4 regions of the Stenotrophomonas sp. YJH_SMC_25 genome follow, and region 1 is predicted to be linked to each of the others. Evidence: predicted binding sites of a transcription regulator. Region 1 holds the regulator's gene; each other region holds the start of a gene.

Region 1 (4,058 bases):
CCAGCTTCGGCGACATGGACGAGGTGGTCCGCCGCTTCGGCGCCGCCAACCTGCAGGGCCTGGTGCTGAGCAAGCTGGACGAGACCGGCCGCTTCGGCAACGCCCTGTCAGTGGCCGTGGACCACGCCCTCCCGATCAACTGGGTGACCGATGGCCAGGACGTTCCGGAGGACCTGCACCGGGCCAGTGCGGCCAATCTCGTACTTCGCCTTGAAGATTTGCGCCGCGCGGCCGATATGCCCTGCAACCCGGAGTTGAACCATGCCGTCGCGTGAGTACGCCAAGCTGACCAAGACCTTCCCGCTGTCGGCCACCCGCAGCGAGCCGCTCGGCCCTGTGCGCACCATTGCCGTCACTGGCGGCAAGGGCGGCGTGGGCAAGACGAATGTGTCCGCCAACCTGGCGGTGGCACTGGCCGGGATGGGCAAGCGCACGCTGCTGCTGGACGCCGACCTGGGCCTGGCCAACATCGACGTGATCCTGGGGCTGAACCCGACCTTCACGCTGGCCGACCTGGTCGCCGGCCGCTGCTCGCTGGACGACGTCATCGTCGAAGGCCCGAACGGCGTGCTGGTGGTGCCGGCCGCGTCCGGCCGCCGGCACATGGCCGAGCTGGCCCCGGCCGAGCACGTCGGCCTGGTCAACGTGTTCTCCGAGCTGGAACGCGAACTGGACATCATGGTGGTGGACACCGCCGCAGGCATCACCGACGGCGTGCTGACCTTCTGCCAGGCCGCGCAGGACACCGTGGTGGTGGTCTGTGACGAGCCGGCCTCGATCACCGACGCCTACGCGCTGATCAAGGTGCTGTCGCGCGAACGCGGCGTGGACCGCATCCAGGTAGTGGCCAACATGGTGCGCGACCCCAACGAGGGCCGCGTGCTGTACGAAAAGCTGACCCGCGTCTGCGAGAAATTCCTCGCCGATGTCTCGCTGAACTACCTGGGCTGCGTGCCGCAGGACGACTGGCTGCGCCTGTCGGTGCAGCGCCAGCAGCCGGTGGTGAAGGCCTACCCGTCCAGCCCGGCCGCGCTGGCGATCACCGAGATCGCGCGTCGCACCGCACGCTGGCAGGCGCCGACCGAACCGCGTGGCGGCGTCGAGTTCTTCCTCGAGCGCATCCTCAAGCAGCGCGGGGTGGCCGCATGAAAGGCGCAGCCCAGTACAGGGAAGTCCAGCGCTCGGCGGCCAACGAGGTCATCGCCCAGCATTCGGACCTGGTGCGGCGCATCGCCCACCACCTGGCCGCGCGGTTGCCGGCCAGCGTTGAAGTGGACGACCTGATCCAGGCCGGCATGATGGGCCTGATCGAAGCGTCGCGCAGCTACGACGCCGACCAGGGCGCCTCGTTCGAGACCTATGCCTCGATCCGCATCCGCGGTTCGATGATCGACGAGATCCGCCGTGGCGACTGGGTGCCGCGCTCGGTGCACCGCCGTGCACGCGATGCCGCCGCCACCATCCGCCGCCTGGAACAGAGCAGCGGCCGCGCCGCCAGCGCCACCGAAGTGGCCGCAGCGATGGAGATGCCGCTGCCCGAATACCTGCGGTTGATGGAAGACGCCGCCCGTGGCCAGGTGCTGAGCCTGGAGTCGCGCATCGAGGACCAGGGCGAGCTGGACACCGTCGCCCAGGGCGGCCCGACCCCGCAGCAGGTACTGGAGCGTGGTGAGTTCGGCCGCGAGCTGGGCAAGGCCATCGGCCACCTGCCCGAGCGCGAACAGCTGGTGCTCTCGCTCTACTACGAGCAGGAACTGAACCTGAAGGAGATCGGCGCGGTGCTCGGCGTGAGCGAGTCGCGGGTCTGCCAGATCCACGGCCAGGCGGTGCTGCGCCTGCGTGGCCGGCTCAAGATTTTCGAGGCGGCGGACGCCGGCCTGGAAGAATGAACATGCCCGAGGCGGCTGCCCCCGGCCGCCCGGAATGAACAACAAAGGAACTCTGCTTTGAACAAGAACATGCGCATCCTGATCGTCGATGACTTCTCGACCATGCGTCGGATCGTCAAGAACCTGCTGGGCGATCTGGGCTTCACCAATACCGCCGAAGCCGAGGACGGGCATGCCGCGCTGTCGCTGCTGCAGAGCCAGCCGTTCGATTTCGTGGTCACCGACTGGAACATGCCGGTGATGACCGGCATCGAGCTGCTGAAGGCGATCCGTGCCGATGCCAAGCTGAAGACCCTGCCAGTGCTGATGGTCACCGCCGAAGCCAAGCGCGAACAGATCATCGAAGCCGCCCAGAACGGCGTGAACGGCTACATCATCAAGCCGTTCACTGCGCAGACGCTGGAAGAGAAGCTCGGCAAGATCTTCGAACGCCTGGCGGCCAGCGCCTGATGGATACCACGGTCGACAAGAGCGCCCTCTCCCTGCGCCTGCAGGAAGCCCTGGACGCACTCGAGTCCGGTGACGAGGCCGCCTGGCGGCAGCGCATCGACGGACTGGTCGCGCTGCGTACGCAGCCGATGATGAGCGGCCTCTCGCGGCTGGCCCGCGAGCTGGGGCAGGCACTGGGTGAGCTGCCGACCGTGCCCAGCGAGGCCGGTGAGCTGGACGACGCCTGCGCACGCCTGGACCACGTGGTGGCAATGACCGAACAGGCCACGCACCGCACCCTGGACCTGGCCGAGGAATGCCGCAGCCTGACCGAACAGCTGCGTGCTGAAGGCCTGCAGCCGGGCCAGGACGCGCAGCTCGAGCGCATCCGCCACAACCTGACCGAGATCGCCCTGACCCAGAGCTACCAGGACCTGACCGGGCAGATCATCCGTCGCGTGGTCGGCATCGTCCGCCGCGTGCACGAGGGCTTCGGCGCACTCGGCCTGCCGCCGGAACAGCATCGCACCGACCCGGAACTGGCCGGGCCGGCACTGAAGGGACTGGACCGCCACGCGGTCTCGCAGAACGACGCCGACGACCTGTTGTCGGATCTGGGGCTGTAAGCATGAGCGCGGTATCCGACGACATCACTGCCGATTTCATCATCGAGGCACAGGAAATCCTGGATCGCCTGGGCGAACAGCTGGTGTCGCTGGAGCAGGCACCGCAGGACACCGAGCAGCTCAACGCCGTGTTCCGTGGATACCACACGCTCAAGGGCGGTGCCGGCTTCCTTGGCGTTACCGCGATGGTCGAACTGTGCCACGCCGCTGAAGAGGCCCTGGGCATCGCGCGTGCCGGGCAGGCGGTGCTGCAGGCCCACCACTTCGACGCCGCCCAGCAATCGCTGGACTACCTGCAGTCGATGCTGGACGCCGTGTCCTCCGGCACCGAGCCAGGCTATGCGCCGCCGGACCTGATCGCGCAGTTCGACATGAACGGTGGCACTGCCGCGCCGGTCGCTGCGGCCGCCCCTGCGGCAGCTGGCAGCGACCTGATCACCGACGACGAATTCGAGGCCCTGCTCGACCAGCTGCATGGCGGCAACGCACCGACCGCGGTCGCGCCGGCCAGGAAGGCCGACGACGGCCTGATCAGCGAAGACGAGTTCGAAGCGCTGCTGGACCAGCTGCACGGCGGCGCTGCGCCAGGCGCGAAGCCTGCTGCCACCGTCGCGGCGGCACCTGCCGCTGCACCGCGCCCAGCGCCCGTACCGGCGCCCGCCGCCAAGCCGGCGCCCAAGCCGATGGCCGAGGCCGAGCACACCGTGCGCGTGGACACCAAGCGCCTGGATGCGATCGTCAACCTGATCGGCGAACTGGTGCTTTCCCGCAACCGCCTGAAGACCCTGCGTGCACGCCTGCGCGACGAGGAGCTGGACCGCGCCGTATCGACGCTGGACATCGCCACTGCCCGCCTGCAGTCGGCGGTGATGCGTACCCGCATGCAGCCGGTGGGCAAGGTGTTCTCGCGCTTCCCCAAGGTCGCCCGCGACGTCGCCCGCTCGCTGAAGAAGGAAGTGGACCTGGAGCTGGTCGGCGCCGAAACCGAACTCGACCGCAACCTGGTCGAAGCACTGGCCGATCCGCTGGTGCACCTGGTCCGCAACGCCATCGACCATGGCGTGGAAATGCCCGACCTGCGCGAAGCACAAGGCAAGCCGCGGATGGGCCATGT
Region 2 (4,058 bases), on a different contig from region 1:
CGGGCTCGCTGACATTCACCGACCTGCAGAACCACATGGACTATACGGCCAGCTCCGAGTGGTGGTGCGGGCGGGCAGATGGATGGCTGGGCGCCCAAGCCGGGAACTGCCCGATTTGTCTCTCAAACAACCTGAATCCGTTCTTCAGGCGTACTCGCAAAAGCGAATTGATGACCTCGCACACCAATACAATAGCAAGTCATTGGATCCTAAGGATTTTCAGCTTAATCTTGGTTCAAAGGTCTTGAAGGCCGATGCTCAAGTCAGTACGGGTGCTCCGGTTTATATTGGTGCAAGCACATCCGATGTCATGCTGTATTTCAGACAGCTGACTGGAACTGATCGCATGCCTGTCGCGAAGGTCGTACTTGGAAAGGGTCTTCTTTATACGGCAACCACGAGCTCTGGTGCAAAGATAACTCTTAGAGATTTTTCAACGAGCGCGCAGAAGACTGGTGCTAGTTGGACAATTGATGTGCAGGATAAATCCATAAATAATGGAAAGCGAGTAGAGGTGAAGTTCAAATGAAAGACGGGATTCATTGTGCAGTGGTGACTTCTTCGTTTGGGTTATCAATGGGTGCCGTCTGGCAGCACATGACGATGGAAATGGGAGGTGTTGGGATCTCCGAAAGAAAAGACGCGTTCTTCGAGTTGATGGGTCGTTTGTTGAGGGAAGGGAAAGTGAGGCTTGCAACGGACGGGGTGTTCTTGCAAGGCGACTGGAGGGAGCAGCTGACGCTAATCTCAAACGCTTGGCCCGAAAATCCTGGTGAAGATGATATCGATGGATTCGGCCTCTGGTTCTTGACCGATGCTCCGGCGGGTCTGGTTTGGATCGGCGCAGATGGCCGTGAACAGTGGACGTAGTAGTCCGATTCATGTCGGTGGCGCCCGATGATCCTGACGAATGGGTCAGGGCTTGTAACGACACCGAGCTTTGATGAAGCTTGCTTGAGTCGAAGCCGGTGCCGATCTGGGTTTCGTGCTGCGCGCTCTGGACTCGATCCAGGCCGTACTCCGACGGTGCCGACGGCCTGCGTGGATATCTTCCAGCATCCTACACCGGCTTCGGATTCAGCATCGTCGACCCGCCGGAAGCTGTCGTTGCGGAAGGGATTGAAGCCAAGTGGCAGGTCGGCCTGCTCGGCTCGTTTCATTTCCGCGCGAGCGGGTTTGAAAGTGCCTGGGAGGAAATCTGCCACTTCATCAATCGTTACGCTGCGGCGTGCGAGTTCCGGTTTGTGCTCTCCTTCCAGTTCGAGAGCATCTATGCGGCAAGGCTCGGGAAGGATCTGGTCTTCCCGGGGCCTGCTGCTCCGTAATGCTGGATGCCGGGGCGGCAGGCCCGGGCCTGATCCCATTCTCGGTACACATGGCGATATACCTTATGGATATAACGCGTTCGTGGGTTTTCTGATTTCACACCTGTCTGCACAGTTCCAGAGTTTTAGATCGATATAATAATATCGACCCATAAAGTTTCCCCTGCCTGCGCCGCCATCGATCATACGGCCATGATCAAGGGAATTGAGATGCTCGCCTTACGCAACCTTCGAGTGGGATCCCGGCTGGGTGCCGGGTTCGGTTTGCTGCTGCTGTTCATCGTGGCCATCGTTGGCCTCGTGCTGTACGGAAACCACCTGAAGTCCGCCCAGTTCGAGAAAGTGGTGGACGTCAACATGGTGAAGATGCGGCTGTTGAACGACATGCTGGATACCAACAACGCGGTGCTGATGCATCGCCGGCTGATGGTGATCAAGCGCGGTGAGGATTTCGACAAGGATTATCAGAAGGCGCAGGAGCTGTCGCAGACCTACGACGGTATCTGGGCCAAGTACATCAAGATTCCACGCGACGCCACTGGTGATGCCCTGGTGGCGAAAATCGACGCGGCACGCAAGGCCACCGACGCCTCCACCCAGCATCTGCACGAGCGCATGAAGGCCGGTGATTTCGACGGCGCGGCCAAGGAACTGCTCGCCGAGCACGGCTTGGCCACCGCATGGAATGAGGCGATCTCGACCCTGCTGCGGCATCAGGAGACACTGACCGAGCGCAGTCGCGAGGAATACCGTTCAACCGAATCCTGGACCGGCACGTTGTCGATCGTGTTCGGCGCGTTGAGCCTGCTACTGGGCTCGCTGGCCGCGTGGGCCATCACCCGCAGCCTGACCCGCCCGCTGGAAGGTGCGGTGAAGCTGGCCGACGGCATCGCCAACGGGCGGCTGGACAACAGCATCGACGCGTCCGGCAACGATGAGGTGACGCAGCTGCTCAGGTCGATGCAGCGCATGCAGGCGCAGTTGCAGTCGGTGATGGCGGCGCAGGGCGAGCTGGCCCGCCAGCACGACGCGGGCAGCCTCAGCTATCGCATGGACGAGAGTGCTTTTCCTGGCGACTACGGGCGCATGGTGCACGAGACCAATGCGCTGGTCGGCTCGCATGTGCAGGTGCAGAACCGGCTGATCGAAGTAATGAAGCATTACGCCCGCGGTGATCTGTCAGTGGACATGGATCCGTTGCCGGGCGAGAAGGCCGCAATCACCCAGGCCATGGACGAAACCAAGACCAGCCTGTCGGCGATCAACGGTGAGATCCGCCGCCTGGCGACGGCCGCAGCCGCCGGCGACTTCAGCCTGCGCGGCGATGAAGATCGCTTCGCCTATGATTTCCGCGACATGGTGGCCGGGCTCAATCGCCTGATGCAGACCACCGACGAGAACCTGGTGCAGGTGTCGACCCTGCTGCAGGCGATCTCGCGCGGTGACCTCACTGTACGCATGCAGGGCGACTTCCACGGCGTGTTCGCCCGCATGCGTGATGACTGCAACGCCACCGTCGATCAGCTCAAGCAGATTGTCGGCCGTATCCAGTCCAGCGCGTCCAGCATCAACCTGGCGGCAGGCGAGATCGCTTCGGGCAACACCGATCTGTCGCGGCGCACCGAGCAGCAGGCGGCGAACCTGGAAGAGACGGCTGCGTCGATGGAGGAACTGACCTCCACCGTGAAACAGAACGCCGAGCACGCACGCCAGGCCAACCAGCTTGCCATCGGTGCGCATGGCGTCGCCTCACAGGGCGGCGAGGTGGTCGGCCAGGTGGTCACCACCATGTCGGCCATCGAAGCCTCGTCGAAGAAGATCGCCGAGATCATCAGCGTCATCGACGGCATCGCGTTCCAGACCAACATCCTGGCCTTGAACGCGGCGGTGGAAGCTGCTCGTGCCGGCGAGCAGGGCAGGGGCTTTGCGGTGGTGGCCAGTGAGGTGCGCACGCTGGCGCAGCGCTCGGCCGGTGCGGCCAAGGAGATCAAGGGCCTGATCGAGGATTCGGTCGGCAAGGTCGCCGATGGATCGGCGCTGGTTCGTCAGGCCGGCACCACGATGGGCGAGATCGTGGCCTCGGTGCAGCGCGTGACCGACATCATGGCGGATATCTCTGCCGCCTCGCAGGAGCAGAGCTCGGGTATCGAACAGGTGAACCAGGCGGTGGTGCAGATGGACGAGACCACGCAGCAGAATGCGGCGCTGGTGGAAGAAGCCAGCGCGGCGGCACGCTCCATGGAGGAGCAGGCCAACCTGCTGGCCGAAGCGGTGTCGGTGTTCCGCACCGGTGCAGCCGCGGCAGCCGTATCGGTCCCGCGCGCGCTTGCGGCGGTAGCGGCCTCGGTCACGCCGGTGAGACGCCCGGCGGTGCTGTCACCGCGCATCGAGCCGACGTTGGCTGCCAATGCGGGTGGCTGGGAAGAGTTCTAGCAAGGCAGCACGCCGGTAGGGAGACGGCGCCCATCACGATGGCTGATCGTGATGGGCGCGGATTCTCTTCCTGAACGCGCGATGGCCGATGAGGCGGCGGACACGCGCATTTCACTTCCGGTTGCCAACCGCAGGTGGACACTTGCGCCATACCGGAACTCAGGAGATGGCCATGAAGACCTCGACCCGATTGCTTGTGCTGGGCACGCTGCTGGCGGCTTCGTCGGTGGCCGGTGCGCAGACGTATGGGCCGCGCGATGAGGGACGCAAGTTCAATGACGGCAGTCGCGTGGTCTGCAA
Region 3 (4,058 bases), on a different contig from region 1:
GTAACGATCCAGCGCTCACCCAGGTAGATGTTGTCTTCGACGAACACGGCGGTGGTCTGCGCATCGGCCTTGCCCCGCGCACGATCGGCCGACAGCCCCGGGATGCCGCCGCCGCTGCTGCTGGACTGGCTCATCGAGTACGGGTCGGTCAGGCGGCTGTCCAGGTATTCAAAGCCAAGCGTCCAGATGTTCTCGGCACCACCCAGCGTGGTCGGGAAGCTCACTTCGCCGTCCAGCTGGTAGTTGCGCAGTCGCGAGGTCGACCAGTCGGTGCCGTTGAAGCTGCCTTCCGGGCCACCGGCCAGGCCTTCGTTGATGCGTGAGTTGTTCACCGCCTCCACCGCAGCTGTCACCCGCGAGGTCACGTCGCCCCAGCGGCCACGATGGGTGATCGCGCCGGTGTTGCGGTACATGCGGTTGGTCTCCGCTTCGCCCTCGGCCAGTGCCGCCAGGTCAACGCCGGTCGAGGTACCGGTGGTGCTGACCGCGCGATCACCAGCGTAGATGTTGCCCTGGCGGCTGGTGCCGGCTTCGAACTCCACCACCTGGTTGGCGGTCACGTCCCAGCGCAGCAGCGCGTTGACATCGCGGTTCTTGACGCCCTCGCGGCCGGCCGGCGGCACCGCGTTGGGGTTGGTAGCGTACTGGCGGTTGAGCTCCAGCGAGTCCGCGTCGGTCTTGTTGAGATTGCCGTACAGGCGGAACGACAGGGTGTCGGTCATCGGCCCACTCAGCTGCAGGCCGACGCGTTCGCTGCCACCTTCGGCGCTGTGTTCGGGCACCAGCCCATACAGGTCCACCGCACCGGTCAGGTCGCCGGTCGGGCGCTTGGTGATGATGTTGACCACGCCGCCGGAGGCACCGGAGCCATAGCGTGCCGCCGCCGGGCCGCGCAGCACTTCGATGCGCTCGATCATTTCCGCCGGCACCCAGTTGGTGTCACCGCGGGTATTGCGCTCGCCGCTGCGCCCCATGCGCACGGCATCGCGTGCGCCGATGCGCTTGCCATCGACCAGGATCAGGGTGTTTTCCGGGCCCATGCCACGCAGGTCGATCTGGCGGTTGTTGCCGTACTGGCCCGAGGCGCTGTTGCCGGTCAGGTTGACGCCCGGCATGGTCCGCAACAGCTCGGCGATGTCGTTGGCTGGCGGCCGCCGGGCGATATCCTCGGCGGTGATGGTCGAGGTACCCAGTGCCTGGCGCGCGATCTGCGAGGCGGTGACGTGCACCGTGTCGATATCGGTGGCGTCGGTTTCGGCCTGGGCGGTCAAGGCGCTGCCCGCCAGCAGGGCGGCGACGGCAAGCGCCAGCGGGCGCGGTGAATGGACAACGGCAGGAGACATGATCAGGACCTTCTGGCAGGGCTGCGGGGCCTCTGGCAAAGGGCTTGAGGCAACGACGAGGGGGGAGGCGGAGCCGTCCTGCAGGCACCTGCAGCCCGCTCCGTGCGCGCATTCTCCCATCAATGCGAGTGATTCTCAAATGCGTTCACTCATTGCCGCAGCGGCGTCGATGTGCTTTGCGCACCGTGCAAGCCTGCACCGCGCGTAAACTGGCGGGCTACCCCGCCATCAACCGTATGCCGCCGCGGCCGATACCCGTGGTTTGCCGTACGCAGTCAGAGATCGACGTGGAACCACCCCAACTGGACGATGCCAGCCAGCCGCTGGCCGAGGCCTGGCAGCAATGCCTGCTACAGGCCGGCCCTGCCGCCACCGCGCTGCTCAAGGCCGCTGCCTCCGATGCCCCACCCGCGCTGGCCCAGCGCTTTTACGAAGTGCTGCTGCAGGACGAGCGCGCACGCCGCTTCCTGTCCCACGACCAGGTCAAGCAGCGCCTGCAGCCGGCCATGCAGCGCTGGCTGGTACAGCTGCTGACCACCGACACCGCTGGCATCGCCACCACGGTCGCCTCGCAGCGGGTGATCGGCGACGTACACGCACGGGTCGGCATCCCGGTCGACCTGGTGACGCGCGGTGCGCGCGTGCTCAAGCACGAGCTGTTCGTGCGCCTGCGCGACGACGCGCCCGACAGCGCGACCGCGTTCGCCGCCATCGCCTGCCTCAGCGCGATCATGGACATCGCCATGGAAGGCATGACCCTGGCCTACACCCATGCGCGCGAGCGCTCCACCCGTGCCGACGCCGCCTACCGGCTGTTCTCGCTGGTACAGAACGTCGGTACCGAACGCGAGCGCCAGCGCGCATTGCTGCTGGACTGGGAGAACGCCCTGCTCTACGCCCTCGCCGGCCACGTGCAGGCCAGCGACAACGCCAGCCTGGCCACCTCGGAGTTCGGCCTGTGGTTCACCCACAAGGGCATCCCCAGCTTCGGCGAAAGCAGCGAAACGCAGCAGGTGGGCCAGTTGATGGCCCGCATTGACGGCCACCTGCAGCGCGCGAGTGGCGATGCTCCGGCGCAGCGACTGGCGGTGCTGCCGGCCATCCGCGAGGACCTGGCCGCCATCCGCACCCTGATGACGCTGCTGTTCGAGCGCATCGGCGAACTGGATGCCGGCAGCGACGCGCTGACCAACCTGCTCAACCGTCGCTTCCTGCCCACCGTGCTGCGCCGGGAAATCGAGCTGGCCACGCGCAACCGCACACCGTTCTCGCTGCTGCTGCTCGACCTAGATCATTTCAAGGCAATCAACGACGGCCATGGCCACGATGCCGGCGACCGTGCGTTGCAGCACGTGGCCGGCCTGCTCGGCCAGCTCACGCGTGGCAGCGACTACCTGTTCCGCTATGGCGGCGAAGAATTCGTGGTGGTGCTGGTGGCGGCCAGCGAATCACAGGCGACCGTGATCGCCGAGAGCCTGCGCCGGCAGATCGCGCAATCGCCCGTTGCGCTGGCCAATGGCCAGGTGCTGGAGCTGACCGCCAGCATCGGCGTGGCCGGTCACGATGGTCATCCGGACTACGAGCGGTTGATGGCACGTGCCGACGCCGCGATGTACGAGGCCAAGCGCAGCGGCCGCAACCGCGTGGTGGTCGCCAGCGCGGACCTGCAGGAAGCCCCGGGGCGGCGTGCACTGCGGCGATGACGGCAGGACAGGTAGAGTCGACCGCTGGTCGACTATCGCGCGCAGCGCGGGATTTTTCGCCGTCGGAACGAAGAGCAGTCGACTAACAGTCGACTCTACCGGTTCGCGCGCCAGCCGCTGCTTTCACCGCCCCCACCCGCCATGCTGCCCACCACAGCAGCGCCAGCAACGCGATGCCTGCCCCCAGCAGGCACACAGCGGGCCAGCCATGCCGCACCTGCATCCAAGGCCCCGCCGCCGCTCCCGCACCGCTGCCCACCGCATAGAACAGCATGTACAACGCCACCAGGCGCCCATGCTGTTCTGCCGGTGCACGCAGCAACGATGCCTGGTTCGAGACATGCAGTGCCTGGCCGCCCAGGTCGAGCACGACCACACCCAGCAACAGCAAGGACAGCGAATGCGGCAGGCCCAGCAGCGGCCACCACGCGACCAGCATCAACAACAGCGCGCCGAGGCTGACCCGATGCGCGAAACCACGGTCCATCCAGTGTCCGACCCGCGCCGCCATCAGCGCACCGACCACGCCGGCCAGGCCGAGCGCGCCGATGGCTGCGGTTGACCAGTGCAGCGGCGGTGCCGACAGCGGCAAGGGTGCCGCCGCCCAGAACACATTGAGGCCGGCAAACAGCAGCAATGCCAGCGGCCCGCGCTCGCGCAGCGTTCGATCGCGGCGCAGCATGCCCTGCATCGAGCCCAGCAGCTCGCGCCAGCGTGGAGGGACCGACGGCACCGGTACTGCGGGCAGGCGCCGCCACAGCAGCGCCGCCAACGCTGCCATCACCACCGCTGACAGCAGGTAGACCCTCTGCCAGCCAAAGGCCGCCGCCACCGTACCGGACACCACGCGCGCCAGCAGCAGGCCGATGAACACGCCGCCCTGCACCACACCGACCACGCGACCGCGCTGCTCGGGCGGTGCCAGCATGGCGGTATAGGCAATCAGGCCCTGGGTCAGCGCGGTGCCCAACAGGCCTGCCAGCAGCATGCCCGACAACAGCCAGCTCGCCGT
Region 4 (4,058 bases), on a different contig from region 1:
TTGCCACGGTGGTGGTCGACGGCGGCCGCGTGCTGCTGGTTGAAGAGACCATCGATGGCCGGCAGGTGCTGAACCAGCCGGCCGGCCACCTCGAGCCGGGCGAAAGCCTGGCCGAGGCAGCCCTGCGCGAGACCCGCGAGGAAACCGGCTGGACGGTGCAGCTGACCCATTTCATCGGCTGCTACCAGTGGACTGCCGGCGACGGCACTGCCTTCCTGCGCTTCTGCTACGCGGCGCGCCCGGTCTCGCACGACCCGGCGCAGCCACTGGACACCGGCATCGACCGCGCGCTGTGGCTGACCCCGGCCGAACTGCAGGCCGCCGGCGAGCGCCAGCGCAGCCCGCTGGTCTGGCAGGTGGTGGCTGATTACCTGGGTGGCCAGCGCCATCCGCTTTCGCTGGTCCGGGAGGTCGCATGAGCACTCCGCGCGTGATGGTGGGCGTCTCCGGAGGTGTCGACTCTTCGGTCGCCGCCTGGCGCCTGGTACAGCAGGGCGAAGCCGTGGCCGGCCTGTTCATGCAGAACTGGGCCGACGACGGCAGCGGTGACTGCCGCGCCGAGGACGACCGCCGCGATGCGGTGGCTGTCTGCGGCCTGCTCGGCATCCCGTTCCACTTCCGCGATTTCTCCAGCGAGTACTGGCAGGGTGTGTTCGAGCACTTCCTGGCCGAGTACGCCGCCGGGCGCACCCCGAATCCGGACGTGCTGTGCAACCGCGAAGTGAAGTTCAAGCACTTCCTGGATGCCGCCCGCGAGCTGGGCGCCGAGCGCATCGCCACCGGCCACTATGCACGGGTGACCCAGCGCGGCCGCCAGTGGCTGCTGCTGCGCGGCGCCGACCGTTCCAAGGACCAGAGCTACTTCCTGCACCAGCTGGGCCAGGAGCAGCTGGCGGCCACCCTGTTCCCGATCGGCGACCTGGAAAAGACCGACCTGCGCCGGATCGCGCGTGACGTCAGCCTGCCGACCCACGCCAAGAAGGACTCCACCGGCATCTGCTTCATCGGCGAGCGTGACTTCCGCGAGTTCCTCGGCCGCTACCTGCCGGCCAGGCCCGGCCAGATCCTCGACCCGGCCGACGGCAGCGTGATCGCCGAACATCCGGGCGTGTTCTATTTCACCCTGGGCCAACGCGAGGGCCTGAACATCGGCGGCGTGCGTGGACGCCCGGCCGCGCCGTGGTACGTGGTCGGCAAGGATGTGGCCAGCAACGTGCTGTACGTGGACCAGGACCGCGACAGCAAGTGGATGCTGTCCGAGCGCCTGCGCTCGGAAACCGCGCACTGGATCGCCGGTTCGCCGCCGGCACGGCGCTTCGAATGCACCGCCCAGACCCGCTACCGCCAGCCCGATGAGCCGTGTACGGTCCAGGTGCTGGACGATGGCAGCGTGCTGGTCACCTTCGCGCGCCCGCAGCGCGCCGTTACCCCCGGTCAATCGCTGGTGCTGTATGACGGTGACGTGTGCCTGGGTGGCGCGGTGATCGCCGCCACCGATGCGCCGCTGGAGCAGCGCCTGCGCACCACCCCTTCCCCTTTTGAGGTAATCGCTGCATGAGTTTCACTGTCGACGACCGCGTCCTGGCCCTGGCCGGCATTGCCCAGGCCCTGCAGCAGGTACGCCGTATCGCCGATACCGGCCATTCCGACGCCGCCGCCGTGCGCACCGCCGTGGACAGCGTGTTCCGTGTCGATGCGTCCTCGCCGCAGGAGGTGTTCGGTGACCGCCATGCACTGAAGTCCGGCCTGCGCCTGCTGCACAACTACTTCCGCAGCCAGGGCCAGGACCCGATCCTGCCCAAGCTGGCCCTGTCGGTGCTGCAGCTGGAGCGTCGCTTCGTTCAGGATGGCGCCACCGTGAACAAGGTCGCCTCGGGCATCGAGCGCGCCCAGCGCCAGGCCACCGAACTGGGCGACAGCGGCCACCCGGACGTGCTGGCCAACCTGGGAGGCCTTTACGCCGACACCATCAGCCACCTCAAGCCGCGGGTCATGGTGCAGGGCAACCCGCACTACCTGGGCCAGGCTGGCGTGGTGGCCGAGATCCGCGCCCTGCTGCTGGCCGCGGTGCGCGCTGCGGTGCTGTGGCGGCAGCTGGGCGGCAGCTACTGGGACTTCCTGTTCAGCCGCAAGGCGATGATCGAGGCCGTGGACCGGCAGCTGGCCTGAGGGTGTGGGGTCGGATCCCTTTCCAGCACGGAAAGGGCTCTGACCCCGAAGCCGCCAAGGCGCCGGAAAACCGGCGCATTCAGAATGCACTTCGAGGCATATCGACGTTAAAGAGAAAGGGGGTACGGCCGATACATCCTCCGTGCACCTCCCGAGAACGTCCATGTACTCACGCATTTTCATCCGTCTGGCCGCCCCCCTGGCTCTGACCCTGCTGCTCCCCTTCGCCATCGGTTTCGAATGGCCGGCCGCCCTGCGCTGGGCGATCCTGACCACGATGACGCTGAGCTGGCTCGGCTTTGCGTGGTGGACCACCCGCGCCCAGGCACACCGTTCCCCGGAACACGCCCGTGTCCTGCGTGAGCAGGACCAGCTGCTGACCGAACTGCGCAATTTCGTCGGCAACGAGATCGAGGGTTCGCGCGGCGAAGTGGAACGCGCCCGTGACCTGATCCGCCAGGCCGTCTCCAGCCTCGGTGGCAGCTTCGATGCGATGAACCGCAAGTCTCGCCAGCAGAGCCAGGCCCTGTCGCGCATCGTCGACCGCGCCGGTGACGAAGGCAATGCCGGCCTCGACGTTGCCCGTTTCGCCCAGCACGCCAGCCACCGCATGGAACAGCTGGTCGAAGCGCTGGAACAGGTGAGCGGCCAGAGCAGCACCACCGTGCAGCACATCGACCAGATGGCGCAGCACCTTGATGGCATCTTCGCGCTGCTGGAGGACGTCAAGTCGATCGCCGACCAGACCAACCTGCTGGCCCTGAACGCTGCCATTGAAGCGGCACGTGCCGGTGAAGCCGGTCGTGGCTTCGCGGTGGTCGCCGACGAAGTGCGCAACCTGTCCGAGCGCTCGACCACCTTCAACGAGCAGATCCGCAAGCTGGCACACAGCTCCAAGGACGCCATCGCCAAGGTGCGCGAGACGGTCTCGCACATGGCCTCGCGTGACATGGACCGCTCCCGCGAAGCGCGCCAGGAAGCGGCGGCGATGCTCGACAACGTCGCGCAGATCAACGCCTCGCTGGGTGACGGCATGCGCGAAGTGTCCGAGTGCGCCCGTTCGATCGATGGCAGCGTAGCCGAAGCCGTGCGCGCCCTGCAGTTCGAAGACATCGCCACCCAAGCGCTGGGCGGCGTGCACACCCACCTGGACCGCCTGACCGCGATCAACCGCGAAGCGGTGGCCCTGCAGGAACTGCTGCACCGCAATGGCGGCGTATTCGACGAAGAGATCGCCACCGCCCTGCAGCGCACCGGCAGCCGCCTGCGCGAACTGCGCAGCGAATGGGAGCGCCCGCCGCACAAGCCGGTTGCCCAGCAGAGCATGGGCGCCGGCACCGTCGAGCTGTTCTGATCCTGATGTCCGCTGCCCTCGCCGGCAGCCCGCAAGGCCCCGGTTCGACCGGGGCCTTTGCCTGTAACCCGCCGTTGGATGCATCCTGTACCCGCACCATGACACTGATCCGCGCCCTGCCCTCTCTCACCGATACCGAGCGCCCGCGCAACGCGAGCGTGCGTGAGCAGCTGCAGCAGCTGGAGGATGTGGCACGCGAGGAGATCCGCGAACTGCAGCAGCTGGCGGACGCGCGCCCCGCCCCGTCGCGGGCGGACGAGGCACTGCTGGGACTGGCCTGGGACCTGGGGTTGGACGGGGAAGCGCTGAAGTAGATCCACGCCATGGGTGGACAGCTTTCATCCGCCGGTGTGACGCCTGGCCCTCGCCGCAACATCCACGCATGGCGTGGATCTACCGGGGTGGCGAAATCGTTGTGGCATGATCCACCGATCCCGTTCATGGAAGACCGATGGCCATCACCCTGATCGCACTCCTGCTGATCGAGACCGTCCTTCTGATGGCCTGGGTGGCCGGTTATTTCAGTTGGGGCATC

The links. The regulator FliA, encoded in region 1, starts transcription of late flagellar genes. The targets are predictions, from matches to a motif close to TAAAGTTTNNCNNNCNNNGGCCGATAA.
Region 2: the regulator FliA is predicted to act here: its motif matches at 1,478-1,504, upstream of AC5P7E_RS09585 (methyl-accepting chemotaxis protein).
Region 3: the regulator FliA is predicted to act here: its motif matches at 1,572-1,598, upstream of AC5P7E_RS09450 (GGDEF domain-containing protein).
Region 4: the regulator FliA is predicted to act here: its motif matches at 2,278-2,304, upstream of AC5P7E_RS18080 (methyl-accepting chemotaxis protein).

The regions. Positions count from the first base shown of each region.
Region 1 is NZ_JCAFSV010000022.1:9,453-13,510, reverse strand. Features, by position in the region: gene flhF (flagellar biosynthesis GTPase FlhF) at 1-275, shown strand, start outside; gene AC5P7E_RS20000 (MinD/ParA family ATP-binding protein) at 262-1,149, shown strand; gene AC5P7E_RS19995 (RNA polymerase sigma factor FliA) at 1,146-1,889, shown strand; gene cheY (chemotaxis response regulator CheY) at 1,947-2,339, shown strand; gene AC5P7E_RS19985 (protein phosphatase CheZ) at 2,339-2,944, shown strand; gene AC5P7E_RS19980 (chemotaxis protein CheA) at 2,947-4,058, shown strand, end outside.
Region 2 is NZ_JCAFSV010000005.1:311,909-315,966, reverse strand. Features, by position in the region: partial or broken gene AC5P7E_RS09605 (hypothetical protein) at 1-248, shown strand, start outside; gene AC5P7E_RS09600 (hypothetical protein) at 245-529, shown strand; gene AC5P7E_RS09595 (DUF596 domain-containing protein) at 526-870, shown strand; gene AC5P7E_RS09590 (hypothetical protein) at 951-1,325, shown strand; gene AC5P7E_RS09585 (methyl-accepting chemotaxis protein) at 1,536-3,758, shown strand; gene AC5P7E_RS09580 (glycine zipper 2TM domain-containing protein) at 3,925-4,058, shown strand, end outside.
Region 3 is NZ_JCAFSV010000005.1:283,768-287,825, forward strand. Features, by position in the region: gene AC5P7E_RS09445 (TonB-dependent siderophore receptor) at 1-1,343, opposite strand, end outside; gene AC5P7E_RS09450 (GGDEF domain-containing protein) at 1,631-3,046, shown strand; gene AC5P7E_RS09455 (MFS transporter) at 3,129-4,058, opposite strand, start outside.
Region 4 is NZ_JCAFSV010000016.1:24,427-28,484, reverse strand. Features, by position in the region: gene AC5P7E_RS18095 (NUDIX hydrolase) at 1-419, shown strand, start outside; gene mnmA (tRNA 2-thiouridine(34) synthase MnmA) at 416-1,558, shown strand; gene hflD (high frequency lysogenization protein HflD) at 1,555-2,169, shown strand; gene AC5P7E_RS18080 (methyl-accepting chemotaxis protein) at 2,333-3,523, shown strand; gene AC5P7E_RS18075 (hypothetical protein) at 3,622-3,837, shown strand; gene AC5P7E_RS18070 (hypothetical protein) at 3,975-4,058, shown strand, end outside.